DNA from 4 places in the Bacillus cereus group sp. BfR-BA-01430 genome. Region 3 is predicted to be linked to each of the others. Evidence: riboswitches for the same ligand, from Rfam matches in the RefSeq annotation. Region 3 holds a riboswitch; each other region holds the start of a gene.

Region 1 (4,360 bases), on a different contig from region 3:
TAGGTATTGGAATTGCGGCTGTTGGAGGCATTTCCTTACTACTTACGATTATATTTGGAATCGGATTAATCGGTGTATTATGTTCTTTATTTCTTGTTGTGTCGAGTGTCGGTGTTGTATCAACAACAGGTTTTTCGCTTGCGATGAGAAATCAAAAACAAGCGGCTGGAACAGCTTCTGCATTACTGGGTCTACTACAATTTATCTCCGGGGCACTTGTTGCACCTTTAGTAGGTATCGGGGGAAGTAATACAGCGTTTCCTATGGGTGTTGTTATTGCGTTATGTGAAGTAGGCGCCGTTTTATGCTATTTACTCATGGCAAAGCCTAGTGAAAGAAAACTTGTGTTGCAGGAAAAACAAGATATAGACGCATAAAAAAGAGGTGATTCAAACATAAATTGAATCACCTCTTTTCGCATGATAACTATGGTGAGATTGGCTGCATAAAGTGACGATACTGTGACAAAAATGATGGTATGTGCATAGAAAATGACGGTCAAAAGTGCAAAGTGTGAAGTGTTCTCGTTATAATAACAAGTGGAGATATGACGTAAGTTTCTATAGAAAGATTGTCAGGTAGATAAAAGGAGAGTAAAAGATGAAAAAATTATGGGGCGCAGCCTTGCTTGGGAGCATGCTGCTTTTAGCAGGGTGCGGTGGAAATCAACATACAAAGGAAACAAAAGAAAATGTGCAACAATCAGCAGATGAAAAAGAAGCTATGAAGGTATATCAAGGTGTACATGAAAAGTATGATGAGAAAATGAATAAGGAATTAAATCAATCTTTGCAATTATGGGGACAAGCGAAGGAAAAAGGCGGGAAATCGATATCCAACAAGCAATTTAAAGAAGATGTTCAGAAAGTAACAAAGAGCATGTTAGAAGACATTGAGCATATTCGTACAGAAATTCGCGTACCAAAGTCAAAAGAACAAGAGCATAAGTTATATGTAGGGTTCTTAAACGAAACAGAACAAGCGATGAAAAAGCTAGATCAATTAGCAAAAGAAGAAGACTCATCATTAATTCGTGATATAGAAGTTCATTTTTCAACAGCTTCTACATACTATAAACGTTTTCAAAAAGAAGCACAAAACTAACCTTGCATATTGCAAGGTTAGTTTTGTATATGGCAGATTATTTCTTGTCGAAACGTCGATAGAATGGAAAGATAGATATTCCTATTAAGTAAAAATGCAAAAACTGATTTTTCTAAAAATATCCATTTGGATTGACTTTTTGTTTTTTCAGAATTATAATTCAAAATATACAATTCGAACTACAGAATAATATAGTAATTTACTTATCCAGAGAGGTAGAGGGACTGGCCCTATGAAACCTCAGCAGCGGGTTCTGAAAGAAGAATACCGTGCTAATTCCAGCAAGCAACCAAAGCTTGAAAGATAAGTGATAGGCATAGAATAGATTAAAAAGCCTTGATCTTATTTTTTAAGATCAAGGCTTTTTATATTGCGGGATAAGGAGAGGAATTGGCAAAAATTTGCGAATAAAACAAAGTAAATTTATGTGTTTAGGGGGTTATATTGGTGTATGTTGTAAAAAAACTATCAGTTATGGTGTTTACACTATGGATTATTATTACAGCTACTTTTTTAATTATGCATATTATACCTGGTGATCCGTTTTCATCAGATGCAAAGATTTTTCCTGAGGAAGTTGTCCAAAATATGAGGGCTAAATATCACCTCGATGAACCTTTATGGAATCAATATGTAGCTTACTTGGAAGGGGTTATTCATTTTGACTTTGGAGAATCTGTTCAGTCCACGGGTCAAGGAGTAGCAGAAATCATAACAACTGGCTTTGGTCCATCTGCTGTTATTGGATTACAAGCATTTGTTATTTCGTTGTTAGTTGGAATTGCAGCTGGAACTTTTGCGGCCTTATATCATGGGAAAATAATTGACTATAGTGTGAGTCTACTGGCGATTTTAGGTATCTCAATCCCAAGTTTCATCTTAGCGCCGTTATTTATTCAGTTGTTTGCAATTCAATTTGAGTTGCTTCCGGTTGCCTCTTGGGGAACATTTGCTCATACTATATTACCTTCCTTTGCGTTAGCGCTTGGACCGATTGCTGTTATTACAAGATTTGTTCGTTCGAATATGATTGAAGTTTTACAAAGTGAGTATATTAAACTAGCACGTGCAAAAGGAATACCGATTCGAACAATTATTATAAGACATGCGCTTCGAAATGCTATTGTTCCAGTTCTTACTTTTGTCGGACCACTTATGGCTGGCTTGTTAACAGGAACATTCGTGATTGAGAAAATATTTTCTATTCCAGGGTTAGGAAAATATTTTGTAGATAGTATTTTTAACCGAGATTATCCAGTTATCATGGGAACAACTATTTTCTATAGTGCACTGCTCATTACATGTATTTTCGTTACGGATATCATTCATCGTATGATTGATCCGCGCATTCGTTCTATTACGTGAGGAGGGAAATTAAAATGGGGGCTTACGAAATCGATGATCAGCTATTGACGGCGGAAGATAAGAAAGCATTAACTGCTAATAAAGAACAGCAAACGATTAGTCGGAAAAAGGAAGTATTTCAAAAACTCATATCAAACCCAATAGCAATGATAGGGATAGTCACTTTGCTTATAATCGTTATTTTCTCTCTTATCGGAGAAAGTTTAACGCCATATAGTGCAAATGAACAAATAAAAGAAGCAACAAATCTACAACCAAGTAGTGAACATTGGTTCGGTACAGATGATTTAGGAAGAGATATTTGGGCACGAACATGGGCTGGTGGAAAAATTTCATTAGCAGTCGGATTGATCGCAGCAGCACTTGATATCGGTTTAGGTGTACTGATTGGTGGTTTTAGTGGTTATGTGAGAGGACGTAATCGTCTCGGTACGTTAATTGATGAGTGGATTGTAAGAGGAATCGAAGTGATGTATGGTATACCGTATTTATTAATTGTTATTTTACTATTGATTGTTATGAAACCAGGGCTTTTTACAATTATTCTTGCTCTTGCATTAACGGGTTGGATTGGAATGGCACGTCTTGTACGAGCGCAAGTGCTTTCATTAAAACAGAGAGAATTTGTCATTGCCGCTGAGAGATTAGGAACATCTCATATGAAAATTATTTATAAACACCTAATCCCGAATTTAACTGGAATTATTATTGTGAATTTATCTTTTACGATTCCATCTGCTATTTTCTCAGAATCATTTTTAAGTTTTATCGGATTGGGTGTACAATCGCCAGCAGCAAGTTGGGGAACGATGACAAACGATGCACTAGGAACATTGTTAAGTGGGGAATGGTGGCAACTCTTTTTCCCAGCGTTACTAATTGCGTTAATTATGTTCGCTTTTAATGTGATTGGAGATGGTTTGCAGGATGCGATTGATCCAAAAATTGTGAAACAAAATCGAAAGGGGAAAAAACATGGGGCAGCTCTTATCTTTAGAAAACGTAACGTTAGCCGTTGAAAAAGAGGATCGTAAACAACCGATTGTAAAACATGTTTCTTTTTCCATTCATGAAGGTGAAATTGTTGCACTTGTAGGAGAAAGTGGTTCGGGAAAAAGTGTAACAGCACAATCGATTATTGGCTTAAATCAAGAGTCAATTCGCCCTGAGGAAGGGAAAATCTCTTTTCAAAATAGCGAATTAACAAACTTGCAAGAAGCTGAATGGAATCACATACGAGGAAAAGATATTTCTTTTATATTTCAAGACCCACTTTCTTCATTAAATCCAACAATGAAAGTAGGAAAACAGATTACAGAAGTGATCTTGCAGCATGAAAAGAAATCAAAACAAGAAGCAAAAGCAATAGCGATTCAGTTATTAAATGATTTAGGCATACATGAAGCAGAAAAGCGTTTTGAGCAATATCCGTATCAACTAAGTGGCGGTATGAGGCAGCGCATTTGTTTAGCAATTGCGTTTGCTTGTCACCCAAAGCTCGTAATTGCAGATGAGCCGACAACAGCGCTGGATGTAACAATTCAAAAACAAATTATGGGGTTATTAAAAGAGAGAAAAGAAAAACAACATACAAGTATTCTATTAATTACACATGATCTTGCGCTTGTGCGTGAAGTAGCAGATCGAGTTGTTGTGATGTATGGCGGCCGTGTTGTAGAAAAAGGGACGATTCAAGAAGTTATTAAGTCACCGAAGCATCCGTATACGAAAAGTTTATTACAAGCTATTCCGAATATGGACGATTCAGAAAAGGTATTGCGGGCGATTGATGGAACAACACCTTCGCTTGAAATATTAAATAGCTTTGGATGTCCGTTTGTGAACCGATGCCCAGTTGCGATGAAAGAATGTATTCATCGCTTCCCAGAGA
Region 2 (4,360 bases), on a different contig from region 3:
TAAGAAGAGCAATTGAATAACTTCCAGCAAATGAAGCAACCGCATCAATCGCAGAGCGCCCTGGCGTCTTCCATAACGGCCTCATAATTGGTCGACAAAACGTACCGATGAATTCAAGTAAGCCATATCCTACTAATAGCGATAAAAATGCCGAACCGATTGGAACGAGTAAACTTACTGATATAACTAACTTTTCATACAAAAATGGTCCTACATCCGGCGCAAAAAACCAAGTTGGTCCTACTTTCAAACAATATAATGCCCCAAATATAACTCCAATCACTTTCAAAAAAGAAAAGCAAATATCCACAAATGATGCCTTCCATTTCTTCGTGTAAAAAGGATAAATCGCACCAATTACCATCACACCAAAAGCATAATACGGTACAGTTAATGAAGTGGCTGATCGAATCCACGATACAATATGGTCAATCATAATAGATGAAGTACCATTGATTGTAACAGGCACAAAAAACAGAAATATTCCCACAAAACTAGCGAAAATGAAACGAATGATAATTCCTTTCTCTGCTGTTGCTTTTAAGACTTTGTTTTCTAATTCAATTTGACTCATTTCTCTTACACCTCCAGTTTTCTAAATATTCTGCACAAATATTTTATATTCCTTTTTTACTGTAATATTTTGAATAACAACTGAAAGGATATAAGAGAACTGTAAGAAATAATCTTGAATGAAAAGTTATTTGTTCAATCTTTTCGATATTTATATCCGTGCTTTTGGTAAAAAACATTTAACTTCGGATTATGAGCGACACAATCCAGCTGTACGTACTCTTTCTCATTTTCTCATGAATCTACTCGATTCCTTTTGTACGGATTTCATATTTTATAAAAAACAGAAAGAAGTTTAAAGATACCTTCAAACTTCTTTCTTCCCCGTTCTTTTATTGATTTCTTTTCACTTCTTTAAATTCTTCTTTCACCTGCTCAAGCGTTCCTTCTTCTGTCATTAAACGATATGCTGTATAAGCGAGCGCTTTCGCAGCTGTAATGAGCGCCTTATCTCCCAGTTCAGAACGAGCGGCTTCTCTAAACTCATTCGTATGAGCGATTAAATCGTCTGGACCAATTTTGATATATGGATGGATTGTTGGAACAACTTGACTGACGTTCCCTGCATCTGTTGATCCAATACCAAATCTTTCTTTTCGATGCACGATTTCTCCAAGCAATTCTAATTCTTCAGCAACTACTTCATTCAATGTTTTTGTTATAAGCAACTCATCAATTTCATTTTGAAATGGATCTATTTTTACTGTTGTCCCAGTAGCTAATGCCGCTCCTTGTGCAATATTTTTCACCTTTTCCATCACTTCTGTACATCTTTTCCGCGTTGCTGCACGAATAAAGAAACGAGCCGCTGCATAATCTGGAATAATATTTGGAGCCTTTCCTCCTTCTGTAATCACACCGTGAATTTTCACATCCGCAGGTAGCTGTTGGCGAAGTGCATTAATACCATTGTACAGTTGAATAATGGCGTCTAATGCATTAATCCCTTCCTCCGGTGAAGCTGCTGCATGCGCTGATTTCCCGTAAAAGTGAAAATCAAGTGGATCTACCGCAAGAGACGGACTTGTTGTTGCTGTTTTTCCACTAGGATGAATCATAAGCGCCGCATCAACATGATGAAATAATCCTGCTTTCACATAGCTAGCTTTTGCACTTCCATTTTGTCCCCCTTCTTCCGCTGGCGTACCAAACACAACAATCTCACCGCCAATCTCTTCAAGCGTTTCTGATAAAGCAATCGCTGCCGCCACGCTAATTGTTCCAATTAAATTATGACCACAAGCATGACCTAGTCCAGGCAATGCATCATACTCTGCTAAAAAGGCGATTGTAGGCCCTGATTTCCCTGAACTTTTCCTTGCAATAAAACCCGTTTCATGTCCAGCGATATTGTGTTGCAATTGAAATCCTGCGCTGCCGAGTAGTAAACTTAACGTTCGAGATGCGAAAAATTCTTGATTACCGATTTCAGGATTCGCATGAATAGCATGGCTTGTTTGAATATACTTTTCTTTGTTTTTTTCAATACTCTCTTGAATGATGTTACGATGTGATGTTACTTGTGTTGTTCCCATTCCCTTTACTCCTCCTTTTATTTACACGTAAAAAAAGCCTCTTTCCTAAAAGATAGAAAGAGGCTTTCGCATATACATTCAAACTACGCTTCTTTCTTATCTTTCAAGTCTATTACTTGCTGGAATTGGCACAGTATTCATAAAGAATCCGCTGCCGAGGCTTCATAGGGCCAGTCCCTCCACCTCTCGTGATAAGAATTTTCATAAAATTATATTAAATTATTTTTATTCTATTGTTATTCCGAGTAAATGTCAAGGAATTCCTATCGGATTTTACCGAATATCTAAAAATCCTGTTAATACACCAATTGTTTCAGGTGCTTGCAATCTTGCACATATATACGGAAATTCCGGGCTCCCTTCAAACATCATTTGCGATGTTAACGGAGCTCCTGCCCAAAAAATTTCATCATCAATGACTACAAACGGGAATGATTTATTTTGTCTTTGTACTCTTGCGTTTTTTAACGGAATAGGGCCATCACTATAAATTATTACTTGTGCATTCGTGCGCATTAACGCTTGCCATACTCTCTTATCGATTTTTCTTGTACTTGGCAACGATAGAACAATTTTTCGTTTTGCCGCCAAAATATCTTTTAGCAACCCTTTCGGTTCCTCTAAATTCATTTCCATAAACCAACGTAAGCGCTTCGTAATTTTCCGCTCCCATACTTGACGTGACGTTGTGCGATCATACACATTTCCGTGGCGCTCTATATGAGCCGTTAATTGTGATAATGCTTGTTTTCTTGAAAGATTTTTACGCATATATTGACAATCTGACAGTTGAATGAACTTCCCTCTCGCCCTTGTTACGGCAACATTCACAAGGCGATGGTTTTTATGATCAAAAAATAGTACACCAGGGCGCTCTTGTGGGTAACTATCAACCGTATCAAATAGTATCATATCCCTTTCAGAACCTTGAAATTTATGAACTGTTGCTGCTAAAACTGGCACATTTTGATATTTCGTTTTTTGCAATATCTCTCTTATACATGTTGATAAAAAGCGGGACTGCGCTCGATATGGCGTCACAACACCAATGGATTGAACACCATCTAATACTCCGATTAAAATCATTTGCATCGCCACTAAGCCAGACATCATATTAAAACGCGATCCGGAAGCAGCATCTTTTAAAGAATAAGCCCCCATTAAGCTTGTATCAAATAAAACAGTTGCCTCGTTTGCGAACGGTTGTAATTTTGCTAGTTCTTTACGCTTTGAAACAGACGGATGATCATAGACTCTATTTTTATATATAAATGAATTTGTAAATTTTGCGATATCCGCATGCATCCGTCTTTGTTCCTGCAACATATATACATTGGGATGTGCTTCTGATTGATTAACAGATTCTACAATTCCCACATGATAAAATATATCTTCACCAAGCCACTTTCGAACAAGCTCATGGTTCGCCATTGCGATTGGCGGCAGCTGCAAGAAATCTCCGCAGATGACAATTCGTTTTCCAAGTGAAGCTGCGAAAGCAATTTGCGGAACATATGCCATACTGACTTCATCTACTATAACTAAATCAAATGTGCGTTCATAAATCAGCGCATCAATTGCGCATTTTGATAATGTCGCACCAATTACTTGTGCATTTTCAATATACTCTCTTTCTACTTCTTTCATTTTCGCCCTCTGTTTTCGAAGTTCACCTTCAATTTCTTGCATACGTTTCTTATCAGAAGCAGTCGCTTTATAAGATAGTATTTTTTCACGCAAATCTTGACGCATCTCTTCTAAATAAAGTCTTTCTTCCCCCCATGAACCATTTGTCGTTTCCACAAGTCTTGAAGCAAGTAATGTCTCGTGATTACGTATATGTTCATGTTGGCTAAAACCGTAACGAACAATTTCTCCTGGCGTCCATTTATTCTTCTTCTCCATTTGCTTCGTAACTTCGCTCATCAACACATCCACTGCCGCATTACTATGAGCTAATACAAGAACTGATTTTCCTTTTTGATAATGCGCAGAAATAATCCGTGATAAATTATACGACTTCCCTGTTCCAGGTGGCCCCCAAACGTATGTTGTCGCATTGTAAAATGCTCGATACGCTAATTCATTTTTCGGATTTTTCATTTTTTCAATATGTTTCGGTGCGCTCGTTCCATCTAATAAACGTCTTATACGTTGACGCTTCTGTTTTTCTTTTCTCGCTTCTTTTAATCGCTCCTGAAGTTGTTCTAACAGTTGCCACGGTTCACTGTATAAAACAGCTTCTCTTATTT
Region 3 (4,360 bases):
AAGAAGGTGCAACAGAAAAACGTTAATAAATCAAAGAAGGAATCATTCTCATGTTAGGTTTTCTTACATGGGTTTTGTTTTTGTCAAGAAAAATATTTGTATTCAGGAAAACTTATTTTGTTGTCAGATTTCATTTTATGATTTATCATTTTAAAGGGAGACAAATGTAGTGAATTGTCGAATTATATGTAATACTCTTAATTTCTTCACTTCATAGAAAAATAGAGTTATAGCATCTAAGAAGGGGGTTGGCAGCAAGTATGAAGAGAATTGGACTTGCGTGGCAAATATTAATAGGGCTTGCACTTGGTATTGCAGTTGGGGCGATTTTTTATGGCAATCCAGAGGTAGCAAAGTTTTTACAACCAATTGGTGATATTTTTATTCGATTAATTAAAATGATTGTTGTACCAATCGTTGTAGCGAGCATCGTTGTTGGGGTTGCAGGTGTTGGAGATGTGAAAAAGCTAGGTCGATTAGGCGGAAAAACAATTATTTATTTTGAGATTATTACAACAATTGCGATTGTTGTCGGCTTATTAGTAGCGAATATTTTCCAACCAGGAAAAGGCATTAATATGAATGAATTAACAAAAACAGATATTTCAAAATATACAGCTACAACTGAGCAAGTACAGAGTCATTCATTTGCGGATACATTTGTAAACATTGTTCCGACAAATATTATGGAATCACTGGCAAAAGGTGATATGCTTGCTATTATTTTCTTCTCTGTATTATTTGGTTTAGGTGTTGCAGCGATTGGTGAAAGAGGAAAACCGGTTCTGCAATTTTTCCAAGGGGTAGCAGATGCGATGTTTTATGTTACAAACCAAGTGATGAAGTTTGCGCCATTTGGGGTATTTGCTTTAATTGGGGTAACCGTTTCTAAATTTGGGCTAGCATCATTAATCCCGCTAGGGAAGTTAGTAATTGTTGTGTATGGATCGATGATTTTCTTTGTTGTTGTTGTATTAGGACTTACAGCGAAAATCTTCGGAATTAACATATTCCAGTTCTTTAAAATTTTAAAAGATGAGCTTATTTTAGCGTACTCTACAGCGAGCTCAGAAACAGTTTTACCAAAAATTATGGAGAAGATGGAGAAATTTGGTTGTCCAAAGGCGATTTCATCTTTCGTTATTCCAACTGGTTATTCATTTAACCTAGATGGATCAACGTTATACCAAGCGATTGCTGCAATTTTCTTAGCGCAAATGTATGGTATTGATTTATCGATTACACAGCAAATTACATTGTTACTTGTATTAATGTTAACATCAAAAGGGATTGCAGGGGTACCAGGAGTATCATTCGTTGTATTATTAGCAACGTTAGGTACAGTTGGAATTCCGGCAGAAGGTTTAGCGTTTATCGCAGGTATTGACCGTATTTTAGATATGGCACGTACAGCAGTTAACGTTGTTGGAAACTCTTTAGCAGCTGTTGTTATGTCTAAATGGGAAGGCCAATATGATGATATAAAAGGACAAGCTTATTTGAAAGAGATATCTCGAAAACAAGCAGCGTAATAACGATTGAAAAAGCTCTCGCATAAATATGTGGGAGCTTTTCTACATTGGGAAGGAGAGAGGTATAATGAAGCGGAAATATGGAAATGGTGCCTCGTGGAAAAGATTGTTAGAGAAAACATATGAAGTGCGGGCATGTGAGCAAGGTATGTTAGGTATTTTGCGCGTAATAAAAGTAAAGGAACCTAGTTATAAGCAGTATGATCATAGTGAAGTTTGTATTGTAAATGATGGCTATACATGGGTGCAGTATTTTATAAAGGGTAAAAAATTTGTTATTACAGCTATGTTAGATGAACAAAAAAATATAGTGCAGTATTATATTGATATTGCTAAAGAGTTTGAAGTAGATGAGAATGGTTTGCCATATTTTGATGATTTATATTTGGATGTCGTGTTATTTCCTGATGGGAAAATATATTTATTAGATGAAGATGAGTTGGAAGAGGCTTATGCGGAAGGAGATATTTCCAGAGAAGAATATAATGAAGCGTGGGATATGGCAAGGTGGGTGATTGAAAGAATCGAAAAAAAAGAATTTCCATGGCTTGTTATTTTAAAACATGAAATGGAAACATTGAAATGATTATTTTTTATATATAATGATTGGTATATTCGTCGTATTGTGTTAATAGGAAGAATATACCGATTATTTCTGTAAAAATAATAATTGACTTTTGATTTATAAGCGAGTAAAGTTAGGAAAGATATTATTACAAATAAAAATATGAAACCTTCTTATAAAGAGAGGCGGAGGGACTGGCCCTATGATGCCTCGGCAGCGGACTCGATTTTGGAGTGCTGTGCCAAATCCAGCAAGCATGTGCTTGAAAGATGAGAAGAGTGTTTCTTATAGATGTATAAGACCTCTTCTTCTCGGAAGAGGTCTTTTGTTATTCAGTAGAAAAGGTTTAAAACTAGGGAGAGATGATATGGTGAAGGAAACGAGAGGAAATATTTTTGCTTTATTGCCACTTGGAATATTTTTAGTACTATTTATTGGTTCTGGAATCATTACAGGTGATTTTTATAAATTGCCGATCTTAGTAGCGATACTAATTGCGGTAGGAGTTGCTTTAGCGATGAATCGGAAAGAGAGTTTTACAACGAAAGTAGAACGCTTCGCTAAAGGAGCTGGGAATCCAGACATTATGATTATGGTATTAATATTTGTACTTGCTGGTGCTTTTTCAGAAACAGCAAAGGGAATGGGTGGAGTGAACTCTACAGTTAATTTAGCTTTAGCTGTTTTGCCACAAGGATTTATTATAGCTGGCATTTTTGTGATTGGTGCATTTATTTCATTAGCAATGGGGACTTCAATGGGAACAATTGCAGCATTAGCACCGATTGCTGTAGGAATCAGTCAACAAACAGATATTTCAATTGCGTTAGCGATGGCAACAGTTGTAGGTGGGGCCATGTTTGGAGACAATTTATCATTTATTTCTGATACAACAATCGCAGCTGTTCGTTCACAAGGGACAGAAATGAAAGATAAGTTTAAAACAAACTTTTTAATTGTTTTACCCGCTGCTATGATTACCATTGTATTATTAGTTGTTCTTACTTTAGGAAATCATACAGAAATAAAGACACATGCATTTGATTGGGTGAAAATATTGCCGTATGCAGGGGTGCTTATTACAGCGCTACTTGGATGGAATGTACTCGTTGTATTAACAGGTGGAACCATTTTATCTGGTATCATTGGTTTTTTAGATGGTAGTTATACGTTAGCTAGCTTCTTTAAAAGTGTTGCAACAGGGGTAAGTGGAATGATGGAACTTGTTCTACTGGCAATTTTAATTGGTGGAATGGTTGAAATCATTCAATATAATGGTGGTATTCAATATTTAATGAATACATTAACACGTAATATCCGTTCGAAAAAAGGTGCGGAATTTGGAATTGCTGGATTAGTAAGCATGACGAATATATGTACAGCGAATAACACCATTTCGATTATATTCACTGGCCCTCTTGCAAAAAATATTGCAGATCAATATAAAATTGATCCACGAAAATCGGCGAGTGTACTAGATGTGTTCTCGTGTTGTGTTCAAGGGCTCGTTCCGTACGGAGCGCAGATGTTAACAGCAGCAGGATTTGCAGCTTTATCACCAGTTGAACTATTGCCGTATGCATTTTATCCGATTTTAGTTGGGATATGTGGTGTAGTTTCAATTTTAATTGGTTTTCCGAGATTTTCAAAAGTAGAAGAAAAAGGACAATTCCATAAAACAGCTTAATTTCTTATTAGAATAAGGCAAAAAAGACGCTCATAAAAGTTATTTTGAGCGTCTTTTTATCGTTTATAAGTCTTTTTTTAGTAGTAGTGCTAATCATGCTTTCTGACGTTATCGAGAGTACTGAGTATTTGATAGCCGTATTTTTGATAAAAATCTAATGCTTGGAAGCTGAATATATCAACCTTTATGAAATTGCATTTTTTTAAGCTTCTAATAGTAACTTAGAGATCTATTCTAGTTTGTGAATCTGAGAAAGTATGAATCGCTAACCAGTTCCAGCAAATTTCACCTAACAATCCTCCGGGAATTCGACCTGTATCATCTTTAAGAAATTATTGAATTCCTGAGTATGTACTATGTAAATTCAGATGGAAAATGTTTTAAATTGTATTGATAAATTTGATTGTTTATATCCTTTTTATCGGTTGTATTTCTCTCTTTTATGATCTGTAAAATCATCCTTTATTATTCCCTCTCCCTCTCTTATCCTGCATGAACGGGCAATAAGGCTCCTGTTTCAAAACTTAGTGAGAGCAAGGAAGTTAGGTGGAAATATGCTCATGAAAGCTCGATTCG
Region 4 (4,360 bases), on a different contig from region 3:
ATCTAAGTAATTGCGCCTCGGTTTCTTGCTTTTTGGGCATTAAGTTCAAAATTGCAATTTTTAAAGCTCTAATATCTTGTGTTTCTGCTCGCTCCTTTGTCATGGCAAAAATATTTTCTTCTTGCAACACTTTACGAGCTGGTAAATCCTTGTCAATTATGATTGGCATGTGTTTTGCCCCCAATTAAAGCTGCATCCAAATCAGCAATAATATCAGAAACATCTTCTATACCAACTGATAAACGAATTAAATCTGACGTAACACCGGCTAAACGTTGATCTTCTTCCGTTAACTGTCTATGTGTTGTACTAGCAGGGTGAATCACACAAGTTCTTGCATCTGCGACATGTGTTACAAGCGTTGCCAATTTCACATTTGCGATAAATTCTTTCGCCGCTTCTAGTCCGCCTTTAATTCCAAACGTTAAAACTCCACTTGCACCTTTTGATAAGTATTTTTGCGCCAATGAATAGTTTTCGTTACTCTCTAATCCTGGATAATTGACCCACTCAATACGCTCATGCTTAGAAAGCCACTTTGCGATTGCAAGAGCATTTTCACTATGACGTTCCATTCTCAAATGCAACGTTTCTAAACCAATATTGCTAATATATGCATTAAATGGGCTCATACAATTTCCATAGTCCCTTAATAATTGAACACGCGCTTTCACAATATATGCCGCTTCCCTAAAATCCTGTACATAACTTACACCGTGATAACTTGGATCAGGTTCTACAAGTTCGGGATATTTTCCATTCGTCCAATCAAAATTCCCTCCATCAATTACAACGCCACCTAATGAGCTTGCATGCCCATCAATATACTTTGTTGTAGAATGAACTACAATATTTGCTCCATGCTCAAACGCCTGACATAAATATGGCGTTGCTAATGTGTTATCAACAATAAACGGTACGTCTAGTTCTGTTGCAGCACGAGAAAATTCCTTGAAGTTCAAAACGTTCATAGCTGGATTTCCAAGTGATTCTGCATAAATAAGCTTTGTTTTATCATTGGCAAGTGCCACAATTTCATCAGCGGATAAGTTCGGATTAAAGAATGTAACATCAATCCCAAGCTTACGCAAACTAACTCCAAACAAGTTAAAAGTCCCTCCATAAACGGTTGAAGAACAAAGTAAATGGTCACCACTGCTACAAATATTTAAAATAGCAAGCATAATAGCAGCCTGGCCAGAAGCTGTTGCAACAGCGCCTACACCACCCTCTAGTTCCGCTAACTTCTGCTCAAATGCTGCAATTGTCGGATTCCCAATACGTGTATAGATATACCCTTCTGCTTCTAAATTAAAAAGCGCCGCCAAATCATCTGATGTGTCGTATTTATATGTTGTACTTTGATAAAGTGGTAGAACGCGCGGCTCCCCATTCTTTGGTGTATATCCCCCTTGCACACAGATTGTTCCTTTTCCCCATGATTCGCTCATTTCTCATACTCCCTTCTTATATAAAACAAATAAAAAAACTGCTTCTTTCCTGAATGAGAAAGAAGCAGTTTAAAAACACGCTCTAAAATTCCTTCTTATCTCTCAGGATTTATTACCTGCAGGATTTGGCACAATTCCGATATTCGGCTGTTGCCAAGGCTTCATAGGGCCTGTCCCTCCACCTTTTCTTGATAAGACTATGCAATTACCAATGATTTTATAGCAATTATTTTCTAATGTCAATTTATTTACTGAATCTTTACAAAACAATATATTAACTGTTTATTTTTCTTTTCAAAAAATTAAAATTATATAACTATACTGTTTTTCATATCCTATATAACAATAACAAACAAGTATCTCTTAGTAACTACTTTATCATCACAGCTGTGCCATAACCGATTCACTCTGTCAACCCTTGCCCAGCGGTCATCTCAAAGCGCAGACCAACAATAGCATTGGCCCCTAATCTTTGTCTCTTTCTCCAAACGTCCTTTTACCATTTTCTTAGAAATCCTCTAGTATTTCTACTAGTTCTTCCTCAACAATTGACTTTAAATCTTTATTGAACAACACTTCCCGTTATGAATCCAAAAATGCCTGTAATCGTTTTTGTTGGTACTGAATCTGTAGATACCATCAACATTTTTATCCTGCTACATATATAAAAAGCAACTTTTTATTTAAATGAACATAAATTTCCAGTTTATAATAAAAAATAGATATCCTTTCAAGGGAACAATCCACTTTTTTACTTTGTACTTATTCACAACATTGATATAATGATTAAAAATGCAGTTATCATTATATCACCTGAGGGGGCTTTTACAATGACATTAAATAAAGCACTTACAATTGCTGGTTCTGACACAAGCGGTGGTGCCGGAATGCAAGCGGATTTAAAAACATTCCAAGAACTTGGTGTATACGGAATGACATCTCTTACAACAATCGTAACAATGGATCCACACAATGGCTGGGCACATAACGTATTTCCTATCCCTGTTTCTACATTAAAACCACAATTAGAAACAACAATTGAAGGTGTCGGTGTAGATGCATTAAAAACAGGTATGCTTGGATCAGTAGAGATTATCGAAATGGTTGCTGAAACAATCGAAAAACATAATCTAAAAAACGTTGTCGTAGATCCAGTTATGGTTTGTAAAGGAGCAGACGAAGCTTTACATCCTGAAACAAATGACTGCTTACGTGATGTTCTTGTACCAAAAGCATTAATTGTAACACCAAATTTATTTGAAGCATATCAATTAAGCGGTGTAAAAATTACTTCTCTTGCAGACATGAAAGAAGCAGCGAAAAAAATTCATGCTTTAGGTGCAAAATATGTACTGATTAAAGGCGGTAACAAATTAGGTACAGAAACAGCAATTGATGTATTATATGATGGTGAAACATTTGAACTTTTAGAATCAGAAAAAATTGATACAACAAATACACATGGTGCAGGTTGCACATACTCAGCAGCCATTACAGCTGAACTTGCAAAAGGTAAATCTGTAAAAGAAGCTGTAAAAGTTGCGAAGGAATTCATTACTGCGGCGATTCGTCATTCGTTTAAAATCAACGAATATGTAGGCCCAACACATCACGGTGCATATCGTAAATTTGCCGGAAAAGAACTTGTATAACGACGCAAAAATAAAGCTATCAAACGGTAGCTTTATTTTTTTCTGTTCCACGTGAAACGTAAACCGAAGAAGAAGAGCGAAACCCCGCTCTTCTTCTTAACAACATCTTGATACTTTTCCGCCTTTTGCATTAAATCTTGCTTCTTGTGCCTCTGCAAAAAATTGTTTTCGGCATAAAATGGGATCTCCAGGATGATTTTCTTTCATATGAGTGACATATGTTTCATAACTTGGAACGCCAACAAGCAAGCTAATGAATTGTTTTCTTGCTCCCCATATGTTTCCTAATTTTTTAAGCATAATTTCTCGACTCACTTTCATCTCTTGGAATATATGGTGCTTCTTTTAATGGTGTAGCTTTGTTTTGCAACACACGAATCCATATACGAATTGCAGAAATTAGAACTGCTATGACGACTAACATGAAAATTCCACAAAGTGCCGCATCAATATAATCATTGAAAATGATTTGTTTCATTTGTGCGATATTTTTTGCTGGTGCTACTATTTTTCCTTCATCTAGTGCACCTTGAAATACTTTTGCATGCGATAAAAATCCGATTTTAGGATTTTCATGGAACAGCTTTTGATAACCAGCTGTCATTGTTACAATTAGCAATCCGATTGTTGGGATAAGCGTTACCCAAACGTATAGCTTTTTACCCATTTTGAATAAAATAGTTGTTCCAAGTAATAAAGCAATTCCAGCTAGCATTTGGTTAGCAATACCGAAGAGTGGCCATAATGTATTAATGCCACCAAGAGGATCCACTACTCCCTGATATAAGAAGTAACCCCATCCTAATACGCATAATGTTGTGGCGGTCACATTTGCTACTGTGGAATCTGTTCTTGCAAACGGCTTATATACATGCCCTAATATATCTTGAATCATAAAACGGCCTATGCGTGTTCCTGCATCAATTGTCGTTAAAATAAATAGTGCTTCAAATAAAATGGCGAAGTGATACCAAAATGCCATCATCGCTGTACCGCCCAATATTTGTGAAAAGATATAAGCCATTCCGATTGCTAATGTTGGTGCACCACCTGTTCGAGATAATATCGTTTGTTCTCCTACATTTGTAGCCAGTTCTTTTAACTCATTTGGTGTAATCGCAAATCCCCATGATGAAATAACTTGTGCAGCCTGGGTTACATCTGTACCGATAAGAGCCGCTGGACTATTAATCGCAAAATAAGTTCCCGGTGTTAACACACATGCTGCAATCATTGCCATTGCTGCAACGAATGATT

The links. A riboswitch is a leader RNA that binds a small molecule or an ion and turns the genes downstream of it on or off. The one in region 3 is predicted to bind S-adenosylmethionine.
Positions count from the first base shown of each region.
Region 1: it holds a riboswitch for S-adenosylmethionine, as region 3 does, so the genes downstream of both, MR058_RS18770 (ABC transporter permease) here and MR058_RS03095 (Na+/H+ antiporter NhaC family protein) in region 3, are expected to answer to the same signal.
Region 2: it holds a riboswitch for S-adenosylmethionine, as region 3 does, so the genes downstream of both, MR058_RS06840 (M20 family metallopeptidase) here and MR058_RS03095 (Na+/H+ antiporter NhaC family protein) in region 3, are expected to answer to the same signal.
Region 4: it holds a riboswitch for S-adenosylmethionine, as region 3 does, so the genes downstream of both, MR058_RS17225 (bifunctional O-acetylhomoserine aminocarboxypropyltransferase/cysteine synthase) here and MR058_RS03095 (Na+/H+ antiporter NhaC family protein) in region 3, are expected to answer to the same signal.

Region 1 covers NZ_JAKUEW010000014.1:31,133-35,492, reverse strand. Annotated here, with positions in the region: gene MR058_RS18780 (multidrug effflux MFS transporter) at 1-377, shown strand, start outside; gene MR058_RS18775 (hypothetical protein) at 601-1,104, shown strand; SAM riboswitch class I at 1,305-1,414, shown strand; gene MR058_RS18770 (ABC transporter permease) at 1,552-2,469, shown strand; gene MR058_RS18765 (ABC transporter permease) at 2,484-3,488, shown strand; gene MR058_RS18760 (ABC transporter ATP-binding protein) at 3,445-4,360, shown strand, end outside.
Region 2 covers NZ_JAKUEW010000002.1:463,155-467,514, forward strand. Annotated here, with positions in the region: gene MR058_RS06835 (YjiH family protein) at 1-574, opposite strand, end outside; gene MR058_RS06840 (M20 family metallopeptidase) at 906-2,108, opposite strand; SAM riboswitch class I at 2,202-2,306, opposite strand; gene MR058_RS06845 (AAA domain-containing protein) at 2,382-4,360, opposite strand, start outside.
Region 3 covers NZ_JAKUEW010000001.1:594,504-598,863, forward strand. Annotated here, with positions in the region: gene gltP (glutamate/aspartate:proton symporter GltP) at 261-1,532, shown strand; gene MR058_RS03090 (ribonuclease FAU-1 family protein) at 1,600-2,118, shown strand; SAM riboswitch class I at 2,268-2,373, shown strand; gene MR058_RS03095 (Na+/H+ antiporter NhaC family protein) at 2,468-3,784, shown strand; partial or broken gene MR058_RS23570 (GNAT family N-acetyltransferase) at 3,874-4,243, opposite strand.
Region 4 covers NZ_JAKUEW010000011.1:86,263-90,622, reverse strand. Annotated here, with positions in the region: gene metA (homoserine O-acetyltransferase MetA) at 1-169, opposite strand, end outside; gene MR058_RS17225 (bifunctional O-acetylhomoserine aminocarboxypropyltransferase/cysteine synthase) at 153-1,451, opposite strand; SAM riboswitch class I at 1,544-1,649, opposite strand; partial or broken gene MR058_RS23725 (heavy metal-binding domain-containing protein) at 1,855-2,097, opposite strand; gene pdxK (pyridoxine/pyridoxal/pyridoxamine kinase) at 2,282-3,103, shown strand; gene MR058_RS17215 (YbdD/YjiX family protein) at 3,200-3,403, opposite strand; gene MR058_RS17210 (carbon starvation CstA family protein) at 3,396-4,360, opposite strand, start outside.